Regions from separate parts of the Brenneria roseae subsp. americana genome, predicted to be linked through region 3. Evidence: riboswitches for the same ligand, from Rfam matches in the RefSeq annotation. Region 3 holds a riboswitch; each other region holds the start of a gene.

Region 1 (7,100 bases), on a different contig from region 3:
TCCCACTGAATATCCCATTCATCTTCAATGGCTGGCAATCCATTCAGTTCTTCATCCGTCATCTCTTTGCCCGCCTGCGTCATTTCAAGCATGGCAACGGTACGGATTGACGCTTCACTGATAGCAACCGCATGCTCCAGCGTCTCACCGCTTAAACGGGAATGGATCAGTTCACCCAGCGCAATACAGGCGTCAATGGCCGGGTAAACGCCATAAATAGTAAAGTCATCGGATGCCGGAATCGCTTCTTCCAGCTTTTCCAACTGGCTATCAAAATTAATCTTTGCATCTTTTACTACCAACGTTTCCCAAACGAGATCGAGAATACGGCGGTAAATCATCGCATCACCGAATGCTGTCTGACGGCAGAACTCGTGATAATTAGGGTACATACGCTCGCAAAGGCATGCCATAAACGTGACATGCTGCCAGCTTCCCAACTTTTCCAAACGCAAATGAATGGGGTTACGTAACATTTTTATGCTCATTAACGGCTATGGGCGGCAGTGTACCTGAAATTACCGCTACGCCCTATTCCTGAATTCCTAAAATTTCTATCGCAGATTGTGTTGTTGCCAGCGCTGAAACGCGGGACGATTAGAGGCCACCGCATCCGCCCAGCGCGTCGGTTCAGGTAAGCGATAACCTCGCATGCAACGTTTGACCCATTGCAGCGCACTGTCCGTGCCAACCCGATGCCCCGTCGCCACAAATAACGGATTGCAACGCGCTTTGCTGCGCCATACCCAGCCAATCTGTTCGCCTTTATCCAACAGCGGCTGCTGACTGCCGATATTATCCGGCAAAGGGTCAAAATGCCCGCACAGCCGGCTTTTGGCCACGCCAATCGTTGGAACGTTAACCAACAATCCGAAATGGCTGGCGACGCCCAGCCGACGCGGATGGGAAATCCCGTGTCCATCGACAAAAATCAAATCCGGTTTCTGTTCCAACTTATCCCAGACAGCCAACAATCCCGGACACTCGCGAAAAGAGAGAAAGCCGGGAATATACGGCATCGTCGTACCGATACGCGCGATTTTGTACTCCACCAGCTCCAGAGAGGGATATCGCATAATCGCAATAGCCGCTCGGGTCACTGTACCTTCCTGCTCAAACCCGACATCCGCCCCCGCGATAAACGCAGGCTGCTCAAACGGCAAATCGTCATGACGAATCACCTCTGAGGCGCGAGCCAACTGTTCAGCCTTTAGCTGCTGAGTATCAATCACCTTATTTCCTTTGATTTACTGATGGTAAGCGCGGGATAACGCGTGTACCGCGTCAACAAAGGCGCCGGCATGCTCTGGCGGTACATCCTGATGAATACCGTGTCCCAGATTGAATACATGCCCGCTACCGTGACCAAACCCCGCAAGAACGGATGCCACTTCCTGCTCGATTCTGGCTGGCGGCGCATACAGTACGGACGGGTCCATATTGCCCTGTATCGCGATCTTATCGCCTACCCGACGCCGGGCATCGGCAATGTCGCTCGTCCAATCCAACCCAATGGCGTCACAGCCGGTTTCCGCGATAGCTTCCAGCCATTGCCCGCCTCCTTTGGTAAACAGGGTGACAGGCACGCGACGACCTTCGTTTTCACGCTGTAATCCATCGATGATCTTGTGCATGTAGTGGAGGGAGAATTCCCGATAATCACGACCGCTCAACACGCCGCCCCAGGTATCAAAAACCATCACCGCTTGCGCGCCCGCCTGGATTTGGGCATTCAGATAAAGAATGACGCTGTCGGCCAGCTTGTCCAGCAACAAATGCAGCGTTTGCGGTTCCGCAAACATCATTTTTTTAATGATGGTAAAGGCCTTGCTGCTGCCGCCTTCAACCATATAGGTCGCCAGCGTCCAGGGACTGCCAGAAAAACCTATCAGCGGCACCGCTCCCGCAAGGTTGCTGCGAATAGTGCGTACCGCATTCATCACATAGCCCAGTTCCTGTTCCGGATCGGGGATCGGTAATTTGACGACATCGGCATGGCTGACGATAGGGGACTGAAAGCGAGGACCCTCTCCCGCTTCAAAATAGAGGCCAAGGCCCATGGCATCCGGAATAGTCAGAATGTCTGAAAACAAAATGGCCGCATCAAGGGGATAACGCCGCAGGGGTTGTAACGTGACTTCGCAGGCCAGCTCCGCATTTTTACACAGCGACATAAAATCGCCGGCCTGCGCGCGCGTTGCTTTGTACTCCGGCAGATATCGCCCCGCCTGACGCATCATCCAAACTGGCGTCACGTCAACAGGCTGGCGCAGCAACGCCCGCAAATAGCGATCGTTTTTCAGATCAGTCATGTCATTTTCCTTTAGGCATTATGATGCTTAACGTAGTCACTTATCATTATCTGGGTGAATGGTAGCATGTTCGCCACTGTTCTCATCCCAGGCGCGGCACAACACGACCGTATCCTCGATAAGACGACGGGCCACCGTTCCTGGCGGAGGTAAAAGCGGTAACCGATCATATCGGAACCAGGCGGCGTCACGTAGCTCTTTCGGGTCGTGCTTAATGTCACCCCCCGCATAATCAGCCATGAACGCCATCATCAGAGAATGGGGAAAAGGCCAGGGTTGAGAGCTGATATAGCGCAGGTTCTTAATCTGAATCTGGCTCTCTTCCATCACCTCACGCGCCACCGTCTGCTCCAGCGTTTCGCCCACTTCGACAAAACCAGCCAGTACCGTGTACATATTGCCGCGATGGCGATGGTGTTGCGCCAGCAGAATTTCATCACCACGACGGATCGCCACAATGATACAGGGCGCGATCTGTGGATAATAACGTTCCCTGCAATGGTGACACAGGCACGCCAGTTCGGTTTTACTCAGCACCATTTCATGACCGCAGTAACCGCAAAAGCGATGGGAACGATAAAACTCGGCCAGTTGTACACCGCGCCCCGCCAGTTGGAATAATCCCACCTCCCGATCGATGAGTTGGCGGACGGATGTCATCGCTTGATTTTTGCTCTGGCAAACCAACCATACGGGCAGACCTTGCCATTCACCGATTCTACGTCCGGTCGCGCCCTGCAATGACCAGGACGATGCCGTTCCCTGCGGCAGTTCTCCCTGAGGAAGCCAGATCTGTCCTGCGTCACTGACAATCCACCAGCCAATCTCATCACCTTTTAGCGTCTGTTCCATATCTTTTTATTGCTCCACTCTCACTTCACTGGCATTTTACATTCTGAGTGATGACATAAGTTTTATAACTAACATTTCAGTTATTTCTTACCGTTCACGGAGTCCAACAATGCTAAACCAGTTACAAAGCCTGACTGACTATGTTGGTGGCAATAATGCGTTAATCGACCAGTGGCTACAAGCACGCAAGCAGCTTCTGGTCGCGTACTATCATCTGGTTGGCATCAAGCCCAATAAAGACACACTCTCGCGTCTGGATGAAGATGCACTGGATAATTTTTGTCATAATCTGGTGGATTATCTTTCGGCCGGCCATTTTCATGTCTATGAAAAGATGTTGCATGAAGCCGCAACCCTCAGCGAACAAAAACTGGCCCGTTCGGCGCAGCTTGAGCTCGCGTTACAAAACAACACTCAGCATATTATGGAATTTTACGACAGCCATTTGGCGGCTGCGATTGATCATGATAACTGCCTCGAATTTCAGCAGGCGCTTTCCAGCGTTGGTGAGGCTTTAGCTGAACGTTTTACGCAGGAAGACGCCATGATCCGGCTGATTTTCGATAATTAGCCTTATTTTTATTGGCGATAGCATCGACGACGATTCATTAAAGACGTGATGCTTCCCGCTGATACGCTCGACGCTCTTTGACATGACCGCGTCATCATCATAAAGTGTCAGCGTTTTAATCAGCCCGTTTAATGAACGGGCTAATCTTGTCGGAGTGCCTAGGACGTGTTGGTTTCTTCCATTTGGGAGGCGATTCAAGCGAACAGGCTGAGACCGTTAATTCGGGATCCGCGGAACCTGATCGGGTTAATACCTGCGAAGGGAACAAGAGTAATTCGTCTCATTGAGTCATAGACAGCGTTTTTACACACGCCCCTCTATGCAACTTGATACCCATTATTACTCCCTCCGTCTCCAGACAAGCAATTTTCCCTTTACGTCTTACAGGAACTTGCTATGTCTACAGAACCATTATTAAAACCATCCAAACCTGGCCGTCGTGAGCAACGTGCCGCCGCGCAACAATTCATTGATACGTTGCAGGGCATGGCGTTTCCCAATTCGCTGCGTATTTACCTGACCGGCTCACGCGAAGATATCCGCGTGCCGATGCGTGAAATCCAACTGAGTCCGACATTAGTCGGTGGCAGCAAGGATACACCGCAATATGAACCGAACGAGCCTATCCCGGTTTATGATACGGCCGGCCCTTACGGAGACCCAACGTCACGCCCTGATGTCCGGGTTGGGCTGGAAAAAATCAGAGCAGGCTGGATCGCCGAACGTCACGATACTGAAGCGCTATCTGGCGTCAGTTCTGATTTTACCCAGCAGCGCCTTGCGGATGCCGGTCTGGATCACCTTCGCTTCGAGCATTTGCCGCGCCCTCGGCGCGCCAAAGCCGGAAAGTGCGTCACCCAGTTGCATTACGCTCGTCAGGGTATCATTACGCCGGAAATGGAATTTATCGCGATCCGTGAAAATATGGGCCGCGAACGGATTCATGGCGATGTACTGCGTCACCAGCATCCGGGACAAAGCTTTGGCGCGCATTTACCCGAGAACATCACACCGGAATTTGTCCGGCAGGAAGTCGCCGCCGGACGGGCCATCATTCCCGCTAATATTAACCACCCTGAATCGGAACCGATGATTATTGGCCGTAACTTTCTGGTGAAGGTTAATGCCAATATTGGCAATTCAGCGGTCACCTCCTCCATTGAGGAAGAAGTTGAAAAACTGGTCTGGTCAACCCGCTGGGGCGCGGATACCGTGATGGATCTTTCCACCGGCCGGTATATTCACGAAACCCGCGAATGGATCCTGCGCAACAGCCCGGTGCCCATCGGGACCGTGCCGATCTATCAGGCGCTGGAGAAAGTAAACGGCGTAGCGGAAAACCTGAACTGGGACATGTTCCGCGATACGCTGCTGGAACAGGCGGAACAGGGCGTCGATTACTTCACCATTCATGCCGGCGTGCTGCTGCGCTATGTCCCCATGACCGCCAAACGCCTGACCGGCATCGTGTCCCGCGGTGGCTCCATCATGGCCAAATGGTGTCTGTCGCACCATAAAGAAAGTTTCCTGTATGAACACTTCCGTGAAATCTGCGAAATCTGCGCCGCCTATGACGTCGCGCTGTCGCTGGGAGACGGATTGCGTCCCGGTTCCATTCAGGATGCCAACGATGAAGCGCAGTTCGCCGAACTACACACGCTGGGAGAACTGACCAAGATCGCCTGGGAATATGATGTACAGGTGATGATCGAAGGTCCCGGCCATGTGCCGATGCAGATGATCCGCCGCAACATGACTGAGGAACTGGAGCACTGCCACGAAGCGCCGTTCTATACGCTCGGTCCACTGACCACCGATATCGCACCGGGTTACGATCATTTTACGTCCGGTATCGGCGCGGCGATGATCGGCTGGTTTGGCTGCGCCATGTTGTGTTACGTCACCCCGAAAGAGCACCTCGGTTTACCCAACAAGGAAGATGTTAAACAAGGACTGATTACCTACAAGATCGCAGCTCATGCCGCCGATCTTGCCAAAGGGCATCCGGGGGCGCAGATCCGCGACAACGCCATGTCAAAAGCGCGTTTCGAATTCCGCTGGGAAGATCAGTTCAATCTGGCGCTGGATCCCGAAACCGCTCGCGCCTATCACGATGAAACCCTGCCGCAGGAGTCCGGTAAAGTCGCCCATTTCTGTTCCATGTGCGGGCCCAAGTTCTGCTCCATGAAAATTTCACAGGAAGTGCGTGACTATGCCGCGAAACAGGAGGCCAAGGCCAAACCCATTGAAATCGGCATGGCGCAGATGTCTCAGGAATTCCGTTCCCGCGGCAGTGAGCTATACCACAGTGCCGCCAGTCTGCAAACGGAGGGCGGCAAATGACTTCGGAACGTATTACCTCACCACAAGCCGCGGCCCCGTTTCCGCCGACTGCGCAACAGTTGGGTCTTTACCCGGTGGTGGACAGCGTGGAATGGATTGAACGTTTACTTAGCGTCGGCGTAAAAACAATTCAACTACGGATTAAAGACCTGCCCGATGAGCAGGTTGAAGACGATATCGTTCAGGCGATCGCATTAGGCCGACATTATCGGGCGCGGCTGTTTATCAATGATTACTGGCAACTGGCGATCAAGCATCAGGCCTATGGCGTTCATCTGGGGCAGGAAGATCTGGACACGGCCGATCTGACCGCCGTCAAACAGGCGGGACTACGCCTCGGCCTCTCCACTCATGACGACGACGAACTGGCCCGCGCGATTGCCGTGAATCCATCTTACATTGCGCTGGGACACATTTTCCCTACGCAAACGAAAGCCATGCCCTCTTCACCACAGGGGGTTATTGAACTGGCCAGACACATTGCTGACCTGCAAGGTCGATTCCCAACCGTCGCCATTGGGGGCATCAGCATCGATAAAGTCCCCGCGGTATTAGCAACAGGCGTCGGCAGTATTGCTGTTGTCAGTGCGATCACTCAGGCCCCGGACTGGCGTCAGGCTACCGCCACACTGCTCAACATGATCGAAGGGCGGGAGGTGGGAGATGTCTGATAATCATAAGACCAAACGCGGCAGCCTGAGCGATCGGGAGTTCCTGCGCTACAGCCGCCAATTGCTGCTGGAAGATATTGGTCCCGAAGGGCAGGAAAAAATCAGATCCAGCAGCGTATTGCTGGTCGGATTGGGTGGATTAGGCGCGCCGGCATCTCTGTATCTGGCTGCTGCTGGCATCGGCACGCTGTTGCTGGCTGACGGCGACACGCTGCATATCAGTAATCTGCAACGGCAGATTCTCTATCGCACCCGCGATACCGATAAGCCCAAAGCCATGCTGGCACAGCAGCAGTTGCAGGCATTGAATCCTCAGACGGAATACATCGCGCTAACCGAAAGGTTGGCAGA
Region 2 (7,100 bases), on a different contig from region 3:
GTCTTTATGCTGGAAGAAAACCAGCGCCCCGGCGAGTACATGAGCGCGTTTGAAGACGAGCACGGCACCTACATTATGAACTCCCGCGATTTACGCGCGATTCAGCATGTAGAACGCCTGACGCAAATGCAGGTTCATTCGCTGAAGATCGAAGGCCGCACCAAGTCCTTCTACTACTGTGCCCGCACCGCCCAGGTGTATCGTCGTGCTATTGATGACGCGGCCGCGGGGAAACCCTTCGATCCGACGCTGTTGCAAACGCTGGAAGGTCTGGCCCACCGCGGCTACACCGAAGGCTTCCTGCGCCGCCACGTCCACGAGGATTACCAGAATTACGACTACGGTTATTCTGTTTCCGATCGCCAGCAGTTTGTGGGGGAATTTACCGGCGTGCGCCGTGACGGTCTGGCAGAAGTGGCGGTAAAAAACAAATTTTCCTGCGGCGACAGTGTGGAAATGATGACGCCCGGCGGCAATATTCAGTTCACCCTTTCAGCCATACAAAATGCCAAAGGTCAGGCGACAGACGTCGCGCCGGGTAACGGACACATTGTCTATTTGCCGGTTCCCGCCGACATTGCGCTGGAGTACGCGCTGCTGTTGCGTAATTTGCCCGGCACCACCACCCGCAATCCAAACGCCAAATAGTCCGGTATGACAACCGATTGCCGCCGGTAATCGGTTGTCAACGCATGACGCACCTTCGTCGTTACCGGGCCCGGCAGGCAAAATCACCGATAAAGAGCGATGAAATATAGCCGGTATAACCACAAACAACATGGTTTTTGACAAATATTAGAATCGGATCACATCAATGACTCATCCTTCTGGTTAGTATTGCGTTGCTGAGAAAATCTAGAACGAAAAATAAGCGTAGTGATACTACTAGGAACCACCTCCTTGGCCAGCTCAATCTCCCTTGAGCTGGCTTTTTCTTTATCTGCCCCTTAACATATCTCCCGTCGCCACACGATCCTGACGTCACGCGAGTCCCCACGGCGCTCAATTCACCGATTCTTCTGATACCTGTGTTGGTATTTCCTGACTATGATTATCAGGGTTCAATCCGCCGCCTTTCATCTGAACGCCCTGATATGGAGAATGCTATGGATAAACGCCCGATGACTTTACTGATTCTGAACGGGAAAAGCGCAGATAATGAGGAACTTCGAGAGGCGATTGGGGCGCTGCGTCAGGACGGCTATCATCTGGATGTACGCGTAACCTGGGAATTTGGCGACGCACAGCGCTATGTAGAAGAAGCAATCCGCCTGAAGGCCGACAATGTGATCGCCGCAGGCGGCGATGGCACGGTTAATGAGGTTGCGGCAGCGATTGCCAGACAACCGGAAGGACGGCGCCCTTGCCTTGGCATTGTTCCATTGGGAACCGCCAATGACTTCTCGACCAGTTGTCAGATCCCCATCGACCTGCACCACGCGTTGACGCTGGCCATCAAAGGCCGGGCAACGGCGATCGATATGGCGAAAGTGAATGACGAACACTATTTCATCAACATGGCGACAGGCGGATTCACCACGCGGATTACCACAGAAACGCCTGCCAGGATGAAATCGGCGTTGGGGGGAGCGTCTTATGTGCTCCATGCGCTATTCCGCATGGATATGCTGCAATCCGAACGCTGTGAGATCCGCGGTCCGGACTTTAGCTGGTCGGGCGATACGCTGGTCATTGCCGTGGGGAATGGCCGTCAGGCAGGCGGAGGACAACAGCTTTGCCCGGAGGCATTGATTAACGACGGGTTTCTGGAGCTAAGCGTGCTTTCCGCGCAGGAGCTGCTGCCCAATATGCTACAGACGTGGTTCACCGGCAGTGAAAACCAGAACATGATTTCCGCTACGCTACCCTGGCTGGAAATCATCGCGCCAGACGAGATGACATTCAATCTGGACGGTGAACCGCTCAAGGCAAAACGTTTTCATATCGAGGTGTTGCCCGCCGCCATTCAGTGCCGTTTGCCGCCACAGTGCGCCCTGTTGGGATAACGGGCCGCCTATCGATATAACCGGAATCGGGATTATTCGCGTTTCAGCCGGTTGCTGTTTGCCAGATAGAGCGTCACCACCAGCAACAAAATTGCACCCGAGTATATCAACGTGTCACTCGGGCTTTTGTGGTCGACAATAATCAGCCGGATAATCGCGGTAATACCGATATAGATAAAATAGCGCAGCGGAAAATGATATCCGGCCTGGAAATATTTCACGATCAGCGCAATAAACTCAAAATAGAGGAAATAGATAACAATACCTTCGATCAACTGATAGGAAGAGTCCCTCTCGTTGCTGAACAATAATACTCTGGCCAGATGAATGGTTTCCTTGGCCAGAAAAATAACCAATATGGTGGCCAATAACAGTAATCCGACATTGAGTATCGTCTGAAGTATTTTGGCGATCATGATGCCACGTGTTGAACCTGCCATCGCCTTTCCCTCACTGCTGTTTAACGTCTGCTGGTACTGCCTGCGCTCTTGCTCGCCTGCAAGGTTATTGTTCTTATGTGTCACTACTGCCTCTGATCACGATTTACCGACTACTTGTTTATCATCGTGCCGCACGGCCTGAACCCGCGCCACAATGCCAACGGCTTATACTTGTTGTCCTCTTCAAATGCAAATACAGGAATGAAGAAATCAAGGCAAAGCGAGTCACCACTTAATGAGCAACTCGCTTATTTATCAGCAAAAATTACCGGGAGTATGTCAGGATGTCCATGAATTCAGATTATTTTATCCAGGTGATTTTCTTATTCCTTTCTTTCACCACCAGCGATAGAAATGATGTACCGGCCCGATCCCCTGCCCGACCTCCAGCGAATCCGCCTGTTGCAACGCCTGTTGTAGATACGCTTTGGCTTCTCTCACCGTATCCGCCCAGGACGCATGCCGTGGCCGCAATGCCGCAAGCGCGGCGGAGAGGGTACACCCGGTGCCATGTGTATGTCGGGTATTGACTCGCGGGGAGGTAAAACGCAGCGGCGATGCCTGCCGGCTGAACAACCAGTCAGGGCTTTCCTCTTCGCTCAGGTGTCCGCCCTTCATCAAAACCGCCTGACATCCCATTGCCAGCAACGCTTCCCCCTGTTCGACCATCTCCCGCTCGCTGGCGGCAGGCTGACAATCAAGCAGCGCCGCGGCCTCCGGCAGGTTCGGCGTAATCAGCGACGCCAGAGGGAGCAATAAACGCCGCAGCGCCTCCACGGCCTCGGACGAAAGCAGCGGATCGCCGCTTTTCGCCAGCATAACCGTATCCAACACGACGTAAGGCAGCGGGTAATGATGCAACCGTTCGGCAACGGCTTCAACAATGTCCGCCTGCGCCAACATCCCAATTTTGGCGCTATCAATACGGACATCACTCAACACCGAATCCAACTGGGCCGCGACAAAGGCGGGTTCAATCCGGTAGACCGACTGTACGCCGCGCGTGTTCTGCGCCACCAGCGCGGTAATGACCGAGGCGCCATAAGCCCCTAGCGCGGAAAACGTTTTTAAATCCGCCTGAATGCCCGCGCCGCCGCTGGGATCGGTGCCCGCGATCGTCAGTGCGTTAATCCGTTTCATGCCAGATCCTCCGCACGCAGACCATAAAGCCGATCGAGAAAGGCCGGGATAAAACTGCCCGGTCCCTGGGCCTGTAACGCAGCCAGTTTGCCGGCCAGCGACATGACATAGCAGGCGGCCGCCACATGTTGCAACCGATCGCCGTCAAGCGCACAGAATCCCGCCACTACTGCGGATAAGGCACACCCTGTTCCGACGACGCGAGTCATGATTTTATCGCCGCCGTTAATCGAAAAATCCCGCTCACCATCGGTGACGTAATCGATTTCTCCCGTCACGGCGACGACGGCTGACAGACGGCGCGCCAGATCGCGAGCGGCCGGCAGCGCACTTAACGAATCGTTGGTACTGTCCACACCTCGTCCCTGTGCGTTCAGCCCGGACAGCGCCATAATCTCCGAGGCGTTTCCACGCACAGCCGCCGGTTTCAGAGCTAGCAACTCATGAGAAAACTGCGTGCGGAACGTCAGTCCGCCGACGGCGACGGGATCAAGCACCCACGGCGTTCCCGCCTGATTCGCACTGTGAACCGCAGCCAGCATGGCATCTGCGCGATCCCGCTCCAGCGTCCCCACGTTAATCAGCAGCGCATCCGCCAGCGCGCTGAACTGCGCGGCTTCGCCGGGATCGACCACCATCGCGGGCGACGCGTTCAACGCCAGCAGGACATTCGCCGTAAACGACTGCACCACATCGTTGGTCAGACAGTGTACAAGCGGAGACAACGCATGAAATTGTGTTAGACAGGCCGCCGCACAGGCAGCAGGTAGAGGGACAGGTCGAGTATTCATCATTCTCCCAACCGGCGTTCAAGAAGGCGGTAACCGGTTGGGGAATACCGTGACTTCCCTCCGCTGGCATTATCCAGTTCAGGTAATACGGGTATTTCTCAGCCATGCGTTACCGCACGGGCACCCCGAGTCATTTAATTCACGTTAATATGGATACGATCGAGCAATCGACCGCCAGCCATATCGTTTTATAGTATGTCTAACAAACAGGCCGGCAACAATCCCCATTTATCGCTCCGCGGGCAAAAAATCCGAGCGGCCTGACGGCAAGCCGGGCTTCAGCGCACGCAGGAATAGTGACGGCCAATCTGCGCGGCGGCGTTGACCAGACTCCGATCGCTGCCGCGAGGCCCAATCAGAGAAATCCCCAGCGGCGCGCCCTCTTTTTGCGCCAGCGGCAGATTAACCTGCGGTACGCCGCACAGTACGGCAATCGCTAACAGATGATGAGACAAACGCCGGGTTTCTTCGATATCAGCATCATTCGCGTTCAGCAGCGGCGCAATATCCGGCACCGTGGGCAAGACCAGAATACGATTGCCCGCCAGCGCCTGCCAGGCCGCGCGAAAACGCTCACGAACAGCACAGCTAGTAAGATATTGCTCATCGGTCACGCTTTCACTCCAGGCGAAACGACCGGCAACATCCGGCCCCAGGACCAAGCCATCGCGCTTTATTCTTTTCCCCTGCGCCAGCCAGGCTTCGCGTCCCTGAATAAAACGGAAGGCCCAGTAAGCGTCCTCCAGCGCAGGAAGCTGTCCGGCTAGCGGCGCCAATTCGCCGGCGACGGCCTTGATCTGTTCCAGCGCGGGCAACAGCGCCGCCTGCGATGCCGCGGGCAGTAACGCAAACAGCGCCTCGCAAATCACCCATTCCGGCCGGGCGGGCAGCGGCGCGTCGTCCTCACCCAGCAGGCACTCCCCGACCCGAGCGAACAAGTCGGCGTCGCGGGTAAAATAGCCCGTCGTATCCATACTCGGACAAAGCGGCTGACAGTCTTGCAGAGAAATCCGACCGTGGCTGGGGCGCAATCCGTACAGGCCGCAGTAACTCGCCGGCGTGCGAACCGAACCGCCGGTATCCGTCCCGAGGGCGAAATCGCACAGATGGTTAGACACCGCCGACGCCGAACCCGATGACGATCCGCCGGGAATGCGATCGGGCGCCGCGCCGTTACGCGGGGTGCCATAATGCATATTCTTGCCGCTCATGGAGAACGCCATCTCGTTGGTATGGGTTTTCCCCACCAGTTCCGCCCCCGCATCCAGCAGCCGCTGCACCGTCGGCGCCGTGCGCTGTTTTATCCCCGACATGGCGAGCACGTGAGGATTGCCGCCCCCGGTCGGATAGCCCGCCACGTCAAACAGATCCTTCACCGCGAACGTAACACCGGCCAGCGGGCCGTGCGGCGCGTGCCCGACGGCAACCGCCGGGTAGGGCATAAAAGCGAACGCATTATCCTGCATAGTGATTATTCCTTCATTCATGACGCCGGATCGCTCAGGCGATCTGCCATCCAGTGATGACAACGAATCTGATGCCCGGCGGCCACGTTCTGTGAAGCCGGCAGTTGGCTGCGGCACACATCGCTGGCGCGCGGGCAGCGGGGAGAAAAAGCGCACCCGTCGGGTAAGCGCGTCAGGTCCGGCGGCGAGCCGGGAATACTGACCAGCCTTTCGCCTTTTCTGAGCCCGTCTTTCGGCCGGGTGCTCAGCAGCACCTGGGTGTACGGGTGGCGGGGATTATTCAATAGCTCCTGTAGCGGCGCCTGTTCGACAATGCGGCCGCCGTACATCACGGCAACCCGGTCGGCCACCTCGACGGCCGCCCCGATATCATGCGTCACGAAAACGATTGAAAGACCGAGGTCCTGCTGTAACTCGCGCAGCAGGATCAGAATCTGGATTTGCACCGTCGCATCCAGCGCGGTCGTCGGCTCATCGGCCAGCAATAACTGTGGCTGGCACGACAACGCCAGCGCGATCATCGCCCGCTGACGCATCCCGCCGGACATTTCATGCGGATAGGCGTCGAGCCGCTGTTCGGGGCTGGGAATGCGCACCCGGCGCAGAGCCTCCAGCGCCGCAAGCCGCGCCTCGGCATAAGACAACGGACGATGCTGGCGCAGCGCTTCGATGATTTGCGCGCCGACGGTATAGACCGGATCCATCGCCAGCAACGGTTCCTGAAAGATCATCGCCGCCACCGGGCCACGCAGGGCGCGCAGCTGGCTTTTGGAAAGCGCCATCACATCCTGTCCGGCGATATGAATCTGGCCTTCAATGGCGGTGCTGCGTTCAGGATGGAGGCGCATCAGGGCCCGCAGGGTGACGCTTTTTCCCGAACCGGATTCGCCAATCAGCGCCAGAACCTCGCCGCTGGCCACCTCAAGGCTCACTCCATTTACCGCCGATACCGTCTGGTTGCCCCGGCGGAAACGCACCTTAAGATCCCGCACATCGATCATGAGTTGCTCTGCCATTCAGGCCTCCTTAACGGGGATAAGATCGGCGGAACGCCGCGAATGTCCGGAATCGGGCTCAATCATCAGGCAGGCGGCGAAATGCTGATGCGCCGCGGAATACAACCGCGGCGTACGCTGCGCGCACACCGGTTCGGCATACGGGCAACGCGTGTGAAAACGACAGCCCGAAGGCGGATCGATCGGACTGGGCGGATCGCCGCTCAACGGAGATCTCAGCGTACGCTGCGTCGGGTCCATG
Region 3 (7,100 bases):
AGAACGCGCTTCCGCCGCCAAGGCGCTGGCCTATATGGATTTACAACCCGGCATTAGGCTGACAGACGTTGCGATTGATAAAGTGTTTATCGGCTCCTGCACCAACTCGCGTATCGAAGACCTGCGCGCGGCGGCCGAGATTGCCAAAGGACGTAAGGTTGCTCAGGGCGTTCAGGCCATTGTGGTACCTGGTTCAGGCCCGGTTAAAACCATGGCGGAACTGGAAGGGCTGGATAAAGTGTTTATCGAAGCCGGTTTCGAATGGCGTCTGCCCGGTTGTTCAATGTGTCTGGCGATGAACAATGACCGTCTGAACCCCGGCGAACGCTGCGCATCAACCAGTAATCGTAACTTTGAAGGGCGTCAGGGCCGTGCCGGACGCACCCATCTGGTCAGCCCGGCGATGGCCGCCGCTGCTGCTGTGACGGGGCATTTTGCCGATATCCGCGAGTTGAATTAAGAGAGAGACCAACATGGCTAAATTTACGCAACATATCGGTCTGGTGGTTCCTCTGGATGCCGCTAACGTCGATACCGACGCCATCATTCCAAAACAGTTTCTGCAAAAGGTCACACGAACCGGCTTTGGTCAGCACCTGTTTAACGACTGGCGTTTTCTGGATGAAGCAGGTCAGGAACCCAATCCTGACTTCGTGCTGAATAAGCCACGCTATAAAGGCGCCAGCATTCTGCTGGCGCGTGAAAACTTTGGCTGTGGTTCATCGCGCGAGCATGCGCCGTGGGCGCTGACCGATTACGGCTTCAAGGTGGTGATCGCACCGAGTTTCGCCGATATTTTTTACGGTAACTCGTTCAATAACCAACTGCTGCCGGTCACGCTGAGCGAAGAAGATATTGATACGTTGTTCAAACTGGTCGACGGTGAAGAAGGCATTACTTTCACCGTAGATCTAGAGAACCAGACCGTATTGGCCGGCGGGAAAAGTTATCCATTTGAAATCGACAGCTTCCGCCGTCACTGCATGATCAACGGGCTGGACAGTATTGGGCTGACGTTGCAGCACGAGGATTCTATCGCCGATTACGAGCAAAAACAGCCGTCGTTCCTGCATTGATCTGATACGTTTAGTTCCTCTCTAAAAACCGCCCCTGACGCTGGACATGATTTCTGGCGACAGGGGCGGCCAATCCGTAACGCCATTCAGGCTTTCATGCCGTTTATCAAACTACGCCCATGAATAAACCCTGTGTTCCGCGATTTTTTCCCGGCAACGCTATTTGCGAAGCGGCGCGCAGTATTTTATTTATTGCAACAAATTGATAAATAAATAAATTATACTTCATTCTCATTTAATATCCGCGTAATATTGACATTTGTCAACACTACAATTACCCTAATTTCATTATTCAGGATGAAGATGAAAAAACACCCGAATAAGCATATTCAGGCAGCCATTGAATATGCTTTAGCGCAGGGATGGAGATTTCACCCCAGCAACGGTCATGCTTTTGGCAGGCTCATTTGCGGCACACAGAACCATCACGACCACATGATGAGTATCTGGTCCACGCCGTCAAATCCGGAAAATCATGCAAAACAAATCTGCCGTAAGGTCGATAGCTGTCTGGCAATATTGAAAAAAAACTAAGCGAGAAAACCGTTTAATGGGGGAACGCATGACAACCTATCACTTTTCTCTCACGCTATCGGGCGTTACCGCCGAAACAACAGGATTGGAAAATGCGCTTTTTTCCAGCGGTTGCGATGATGCTCTGATCTGTTTTTACGGCAATACCGTCTATCTCGAATTTGATCGAGAAAGTCCCGATTTTTCCGATGCGATAATGAGCGCCATTCGCGATATTGAGTCTGCGGGTATTAATGCCCATGTCCAATCCGTTGACGCGGCATGGGTTGGGCTCAGCGATATCGCCGCATTATCAGCTATGTCACGCCAGGCGATTGCGCTGTTAAAAGACGGGAAACGCGGCGCTGGCGATTTTCCTTCTCCCGTCCAGCGTTTGAAGGGGTCTTCTCCGCTGTGGGATTGGGGTGAAGTTGCAGACTGGCTTGCAAAACAGAAGAAGATACCGCAAGCAATCGCTGACAATGCCAGGGAACTTGCCGCCATCAATCTGGCATTACAACTACGCAACGCCAGCCAGAAAGACAAACTGAGCCACTACTACTCTTTACTTAATGATCAATATCAGAATGTCGATAAAATACTCGACACAACGGGGAAAAATGCATAAAAAAAGCCAGCGAAAGGTTTCGCTGGCTGGTGAAAAGCACCATTACTCAGAATGTTTCTCTACCTTCTCCCACCGCTAGATCCAGTGACGGTATTCCTCTTCCGACATCTCCACAATTTGCCACTGCGTTGCCTGTTGCAATAATGCCACTCGCTGCTGAGCAGACATCCAACGCAGCCATTTCGCCTTGCACGTCGAAAGATAAACCCGATAGAACCGATACAACTGTGAAATCGCCATAAGCCACCTCCGCGCTTTCATTATGTAAAAGTATCGGCGTAATATAGGGAAAGATAAATTGATGACTTTAAGGTCTGGAGTTCCTCTTTTATGTCTTCCAACCGTCTGCAACAGCAGTTCATCCGTCTGTGGCAACACTTTCAAGGACAAACCACCGACACCACGCTGCAAGAGTTGGCCGGCGTCTTAAGCTGTTCACGTCGCCATATCCGTTCTCTTCTGGGAGCGATGCAGCAGCAAGGATGGCTGACCTGGCAGGCGGAAGCGGGCAGGGGCAAACGCTCGCAGCTTGCGTTCATTTATACCGGTTTGGCCCTGCAACAGCAGCGTGCAGAAGATTTACTGGAGCAAGATCGCATCGATCAGTTAGTACAGCTTGTCGGCGACAAAGAAACGGTACGTCAGATGCTGCTTGCCCACCTTGGCCGCAGTTTCCGGCAAGGTAAACACATTCTGCGAATCCTCTATTACCGCCCGCTGTGTAATCTACTGCCAGGATCGGCATTACGACGTTCGGAAATGCATATAGCCCGGCAAATTTTCAGCGGGTTGACTAATATAAATGAGGAAAACGGGGAACTAAAACCCGATCTGGCGCATCACTGGCAAATGCTGGAACCGTTGCGTTGGCGATTCTACCTGCGTCCTTCTATCCGTTTTCATCATGGTCGTGAGCTGACGATGGACGATGTGATCAGTTCGCTTACCCGACTAACCGAACTGCCGCTGTTCTCTCACATCAAAAAAGTCACCTCGCCGATGCCTTTTGTGATTGATGTGCAGTTGCACAGCGCCGACCACTGGCTGCCGTGGCTGCTTGGCAGCGTTCCCGCCATGATCCTGCCGCAGGAGTGGCGAACCCTGCCCGATTTTGCCCGACGCCCCATTGGCACCGGTCCTTACACTGTCGTGAGCAATAACAACAGCCATATGAAAATACGCGCGTTCGATGACTATTTTGGCTATCGGACCCTTATTGATGAAGTGAATATCTGGGTATTGCCGGAAGGACCGGAAGAAATGACCGTTTCCGTCAAATTGCAGTCCGATGATTCCCACAATGAACAGTTGGAAAGCAGAATGGAGGAAGGTTGCTATTTCATCCTGTTCGATAAACGTTCTCCGCTGGCTAAACGCCCGGAAATCCGCCGCTGGCTCTGGCAGGTGTTTAACCCCATCGCCCTGCTGAGCCACGCCGATGCTATCCGTCAGCTCGACTGGTCACCGGCCTATAGCCTGCTGCCACGCTGGCACCATCATCAGCCTGACAAGCCGCTGCCCATGCCGCAGGGACTTAAGCAAATTACGCTGACCTTTTATCAGGAACATCCTGAGTACCGGATACTCAGTGAAATCATGAGTAAGCTGCTGGAAAAACATGGCGTAAAGCTACACGTACAGATCGTCAGTTATGAAGACTGGTATCAGGGAAATATTGAAAGCGATATCTGGTTCAGTAGCGTGAACTGCTATTTACCGCTCGAATTCTCGCTGTTCGCGATGCTGTATGAACTGCCGCTGATGCAACACTGTCTGGATAGCGATCTGCACCATGATGCACAGCAATGGCGCAATCACACCCTGTCCATAGCAGAGTGGTGCGATAAGCTGGTCAACAGCGGCCAACTACACCCTTTACTCCATCACTGGCTGAAACTTCAGGGGCAGCGCAGTATGCGAGGCATCAGAATGAATATGCTGGGCTGGTTTGACTTCAAATCAGCCTGGTTTGCGCCGCCAGAAAACTGAGAACCTTCCCCTGCCCCCCTGAACCCTTTACAATGGGACGTTCTCAACGGGGTGCGGAACATGTTTCGCCACAAGATTGACATTGGCGCGAGATTTTTCGCTGAGAAAACACCCGTCGAACCTGATCCGGTTAATACCGGCGAAGGGATTTGAGAGTGCTCATTGCTGACTCAAAGACCTTTGCCACCCCATGATGCTCAGGAGTGCAAAGTGTTAAATATATCGTTATTAAAACGTTCGGCAGCCATGCTGAAAAAAAGCCTGCCTTGTCTTTTACTGATTTCCGCACCGGCCTTCGCCAAACCTGCGCTCACCGTATATACCTACGATTCTTTTGCCTCTGAATGGGGACCGGGTCCGGTAATCAAAACCGCGTTTGAGAAAGAGTGCGAGTGCGAACTGAATTTTGTCGCGCTGGAAGATGGCGCCTCGCTGCTGAACCGCCTGCGGATGGAAGGTAAAAACAGCAAGGCGGATATCATTTTAGGGCTGGACAATAACCTGTTGCAGGCTGCGGAACAGACCGGCCTGTTCACAAAAAACGATCTGGATACCAGCGCGGTTAACGTGCCTGGCGGGTGGAACAACACGACGTTTGTCCCTTACGACTACGGCTATTTTGCGTTTGTTTACAACAAAGAAACCCTGAAGAATCCCCCCAAAAGCCTGCATGAGCTGATCGACAGTCCGGAAGCGTGGAAAGTGATTTATCAAGATCCGCGCACCAGTACGCCGGGTTTGGGACTGCTGTTATGGATGCAGCAAGTGTATGGCGATCAGGCTCCGCAGGCGTGGCAGAAACTGGCGAAAAAAACCGTTACGGTCACCAAAGGCTGGAGCGAAGCCTACGGTCTGTTCCTGAAAGGCGAGGCCGATCTGGTACTCAGCTATACAACATCTCCGGCGTATCACATTATTGAAGAGAAAAAAGAGAATTACGCGGCCGCGAATTTCAGTGAAGGGCATTACCTGCAAATTGAAGTCGCCGGGCAACTGGCCGCCAGCAAACAGCCGGAACTGGCAAAACGTTTTATGCAATTCATTCTGAGTCCGGCATTCCAGCAGGCGATTCCCACGACCAACTGGATGTACCCGGTTATCCCAACCGAATTGCCGGCTGGATTCGCAACCCTCCCTGTACCGGAGAAAGCATTGCAATACAGCGCGCAACAGGTGGCGGAGCAAAGGAATAACTGGATTCAGGCATGGCAACGCGCAGTCAGCCACTGACCGCAGGAAGTCTGTGGCCGGGATTACTGGCTGCTACGCTGTTAATTTCAGTCGCCGTTCTGGCTTTCGGGGCGCTATGGCTACAGGCCCCCGACAGCCAGTGGCAGACCTTATGGCAGGACAGCTATCTGTGGCATGTCATTCGATTCACCTTCTGGCAGGCATTCCTGTCCGCACTGCTTTCTACCGTCCCCGCCATTTTCCTCGCCAGGGCCTTGTACCGTCGCCGTTTCCCCGGCTACCGTTGGCTATTGCGACTCTGCGCCATGACGCTGGTGCTGCCCGTGCTGGTCGCCGTTTTTGGTCTGCTCAGCGTGTATGGCCGGCAAGGTTGGCTGGCGCAGCTACTGGGATTTTTAGGCCTGCCCTACCCGTTTTCACCTTATGGTCTGCAAGGCATTCTGCTGGCGCATATTTTCTTTAACCTACCGCTGGCGACCCGCCTGTTATTGCAATCGCTGGAAAGTATTGCGACAGAGCAGCGCCAGTTGGCTGCTCAATTGGGCATGAATGATTGGCAGCATTTGCGTATCGTCGAATGGCCCGCACTGCGCAGACAAATTTTGCCGACGGCCGCACTGATTTTCATGCTTTGCTTTGCCAGTTTTGCCACCGTGCTGTCTCTTGGCGGCGGTCCACAGGCAACCACCATTGAATTGGCCATTTATCAGGCGCTGAGCTTTGATTACGATCCCTCGCGCGCCGCGTTACTGGCGTTAATCCAGATGAGCTGCTGTCTCGGGCTGGTGCTGCTCAGCCAGCGCCTGGGCCGTATCTTGCCGGTCGGCAGCACCCAGCAGTTAGTATGGCGTAACCCGCAGGACAGCCCGTTGAGCCAGTTTTGTGACAGCGTGCTGATTGGCGCGTTACTGCTTTTAGTGGCCCCGCCCCTGCTGGCGGTGGTTGTTGACGGCGTTAATCTTTCACTGATCGCCGTGTTGCAACAGCCTGTTTTGTGGCAAACCTTGTTTACCTCACTGCGTATTGCGCTGAGCGCAGGTCTGCTGTGTCTTGCCCTGACCATGATGTTGCTCTGGAGCAGCCGGGAACTGAAGTTGCGCCAACAACCTTTGTACGGTCAGTTGATGAACCTGAGCGGCATGCTGATCCTCGCCATGCCCGGCATTGTGCTCGCGACCGGTTTTTTCCTGTTACTGAATAATACGGTGGGATTACCGGACTCCCCTTATGCGTTAGTCGTGATGACCAACGCGCTGATGGCGATCCCCTACGCGCTCAAAGTGCTGGAAAATCCCATGTACGACGTAGCCGAACGCTATAATCAGCTCTGCCTGTCGCTGGATCTGCGGGGCTGGCGGCGTTTAAAAATTATCGAACTGACCGCGCTGAAACAGCCGCTGGCGCAGGCGCTGGCTTTTGCCAGCGTATTGTCGATTGGGGATTTTGGCGTTATCGCATTGTTCGGCAGTGAGCAGTTTCGCACCTTGCCTTTTTATCTTTATCAGCAGATTGGTTCCTATCGCAGCGCCGATGGCGCCGTGACCGCACTGTTACTGATGCTTATCTGCTTTACGTTATTCACCCTGATTGAAAAACTGGCAGGTCGTCATGATCGCTCTTGATAAGCTGACATACCTCTATCAGCACTTTCCCATGCGCTTTGATTTCCACGTTCAATCCGGCGAACGTGTTGCTATTCTCGG

Evidence for each region. Region 3 has a riboswitch for thiamine pyrophosphate ahead of thiB (thiamine ABC transporter substrate binding subunit). Riboswitches for the same ligand answer to the same signal wherever they lie in the genome.
Region 1: another riboswitch for thiamine pyrophosphate. It lies ahead of thiC (phosphomethylpyrimidine synthase ThiC); the one in region 3 lies ahead of thiB (thiamine ABC transporter substrate binding subunit).
Region 2: another riboswitch for thiamine pyrophosphate. It lies ahead of thiM (hydroxyethylthiazole kinase); the one in region 3 lies ahead of thiB (thiamine ABC transporter substrate binding subunit).

Annotation. Positions count from the first base shown of each region.
Region 1 is NZ_QDKJ01000023.1:18,802-25,901, reverse strand. Features, by position in the region: gene B4923_RS19820 (YjaG family protein) at 1-476, opposite strand, end outside; gene nfi (deoxyribonuclease V) at 555-1,232, opposite strand; gene hemE (uroporphyrinogen decarboxylase) at 1,248-2,312, opposite strand; gene nudC (NAD(+) diphosphatase) at 2,349-3,164, opposite strand; gene rsd (sigma D regulator) at 3,274-3,735, shown strand; TPP riboswitch at 3,876-4,016, shown strand; gene thiC (phosphomethylpyrimidine synthase ThiC) at 4,132-6,078, shown strand; gene thiE (thiamine phosphate synthase) at 6,075-6,749, shown strand; gene B4923_RS19785 (HesA/MoeB/ThiF family protein) at 6,742-7,100, shown strand, end outside.
Region 2 is NZ_QDKJ01000011.1:81,664-88,763, reverse strand. Features, by position in the region: gene trhP (prephenate-dependent tRNA uridine(34) hydroxylase TrhP) at 1-648, shown strand, start outside; gene yegS (lipid kinase YegS) at 1,107-2,006, shown strand; gene psiE (phosphate-starvation-inducible protein PsiE) at 2,039-2,446, opposite strand; gene thiD (bifunctional hydroxymethylpyrimidine kinase/phosphomethylpyrimidine kinase) at 2,783-3,586, opposite strand; gene thiM (hydroxyethylthiazole kinase) at 3,583-4,377, opposite strand; TPP riboswitch at 4,416-4,515, opposite strand; gene B4923_RS14625 (amidase) at 4,656-5,843, opposite strand; gene B4923_RS14620 (ABC transporter ATP-binding protein) at 5,861-6,859, opposite strand; gene B4923_RS14615 (ABC transporter ATP-binding protein) at 6,860-7,100, opposite strand, start outside.
Region 3 is NZ_QDKJ01000001.1:177,111-184,210, reverse strand. Features, by position in the region: gene leuC (3-isopropylmalate dehydratase large subunit) at 1-460, shown strand, start outside; gene leuD (3-isopropylmalate dehydratase small subunit) at 474-1,076, shown strand; gene B4923_RS21020 (hypothetical protein) at 1,380-1,610, shown strand; gene B4923_RS00805 (helix-turn-helix transcriptional regulator) at 1,639-2,217, shown strand; gene sgrT (glucose uptake inhibitor SgrT) at 2,293-2,457, opposite strand; gene sgrR (HTH-type transcriptional regulator SgrR) at 2,548-4,206, shown strand; TPP riboswitch at 4,244-4,372, shown strand; gene thiB (thiamine ABC transporter substrate binding subunit) at 4,453-5,436, shown strand; gene thiP (thiamine/thiamine pyrophosphate ABC transporter permease ThiP) at 5,412-7,019, shown strand; gene thiQ (thiamine ABC transporter ATP-binding protein ThiQ) at 7,006-7,100, shown strand, end outside.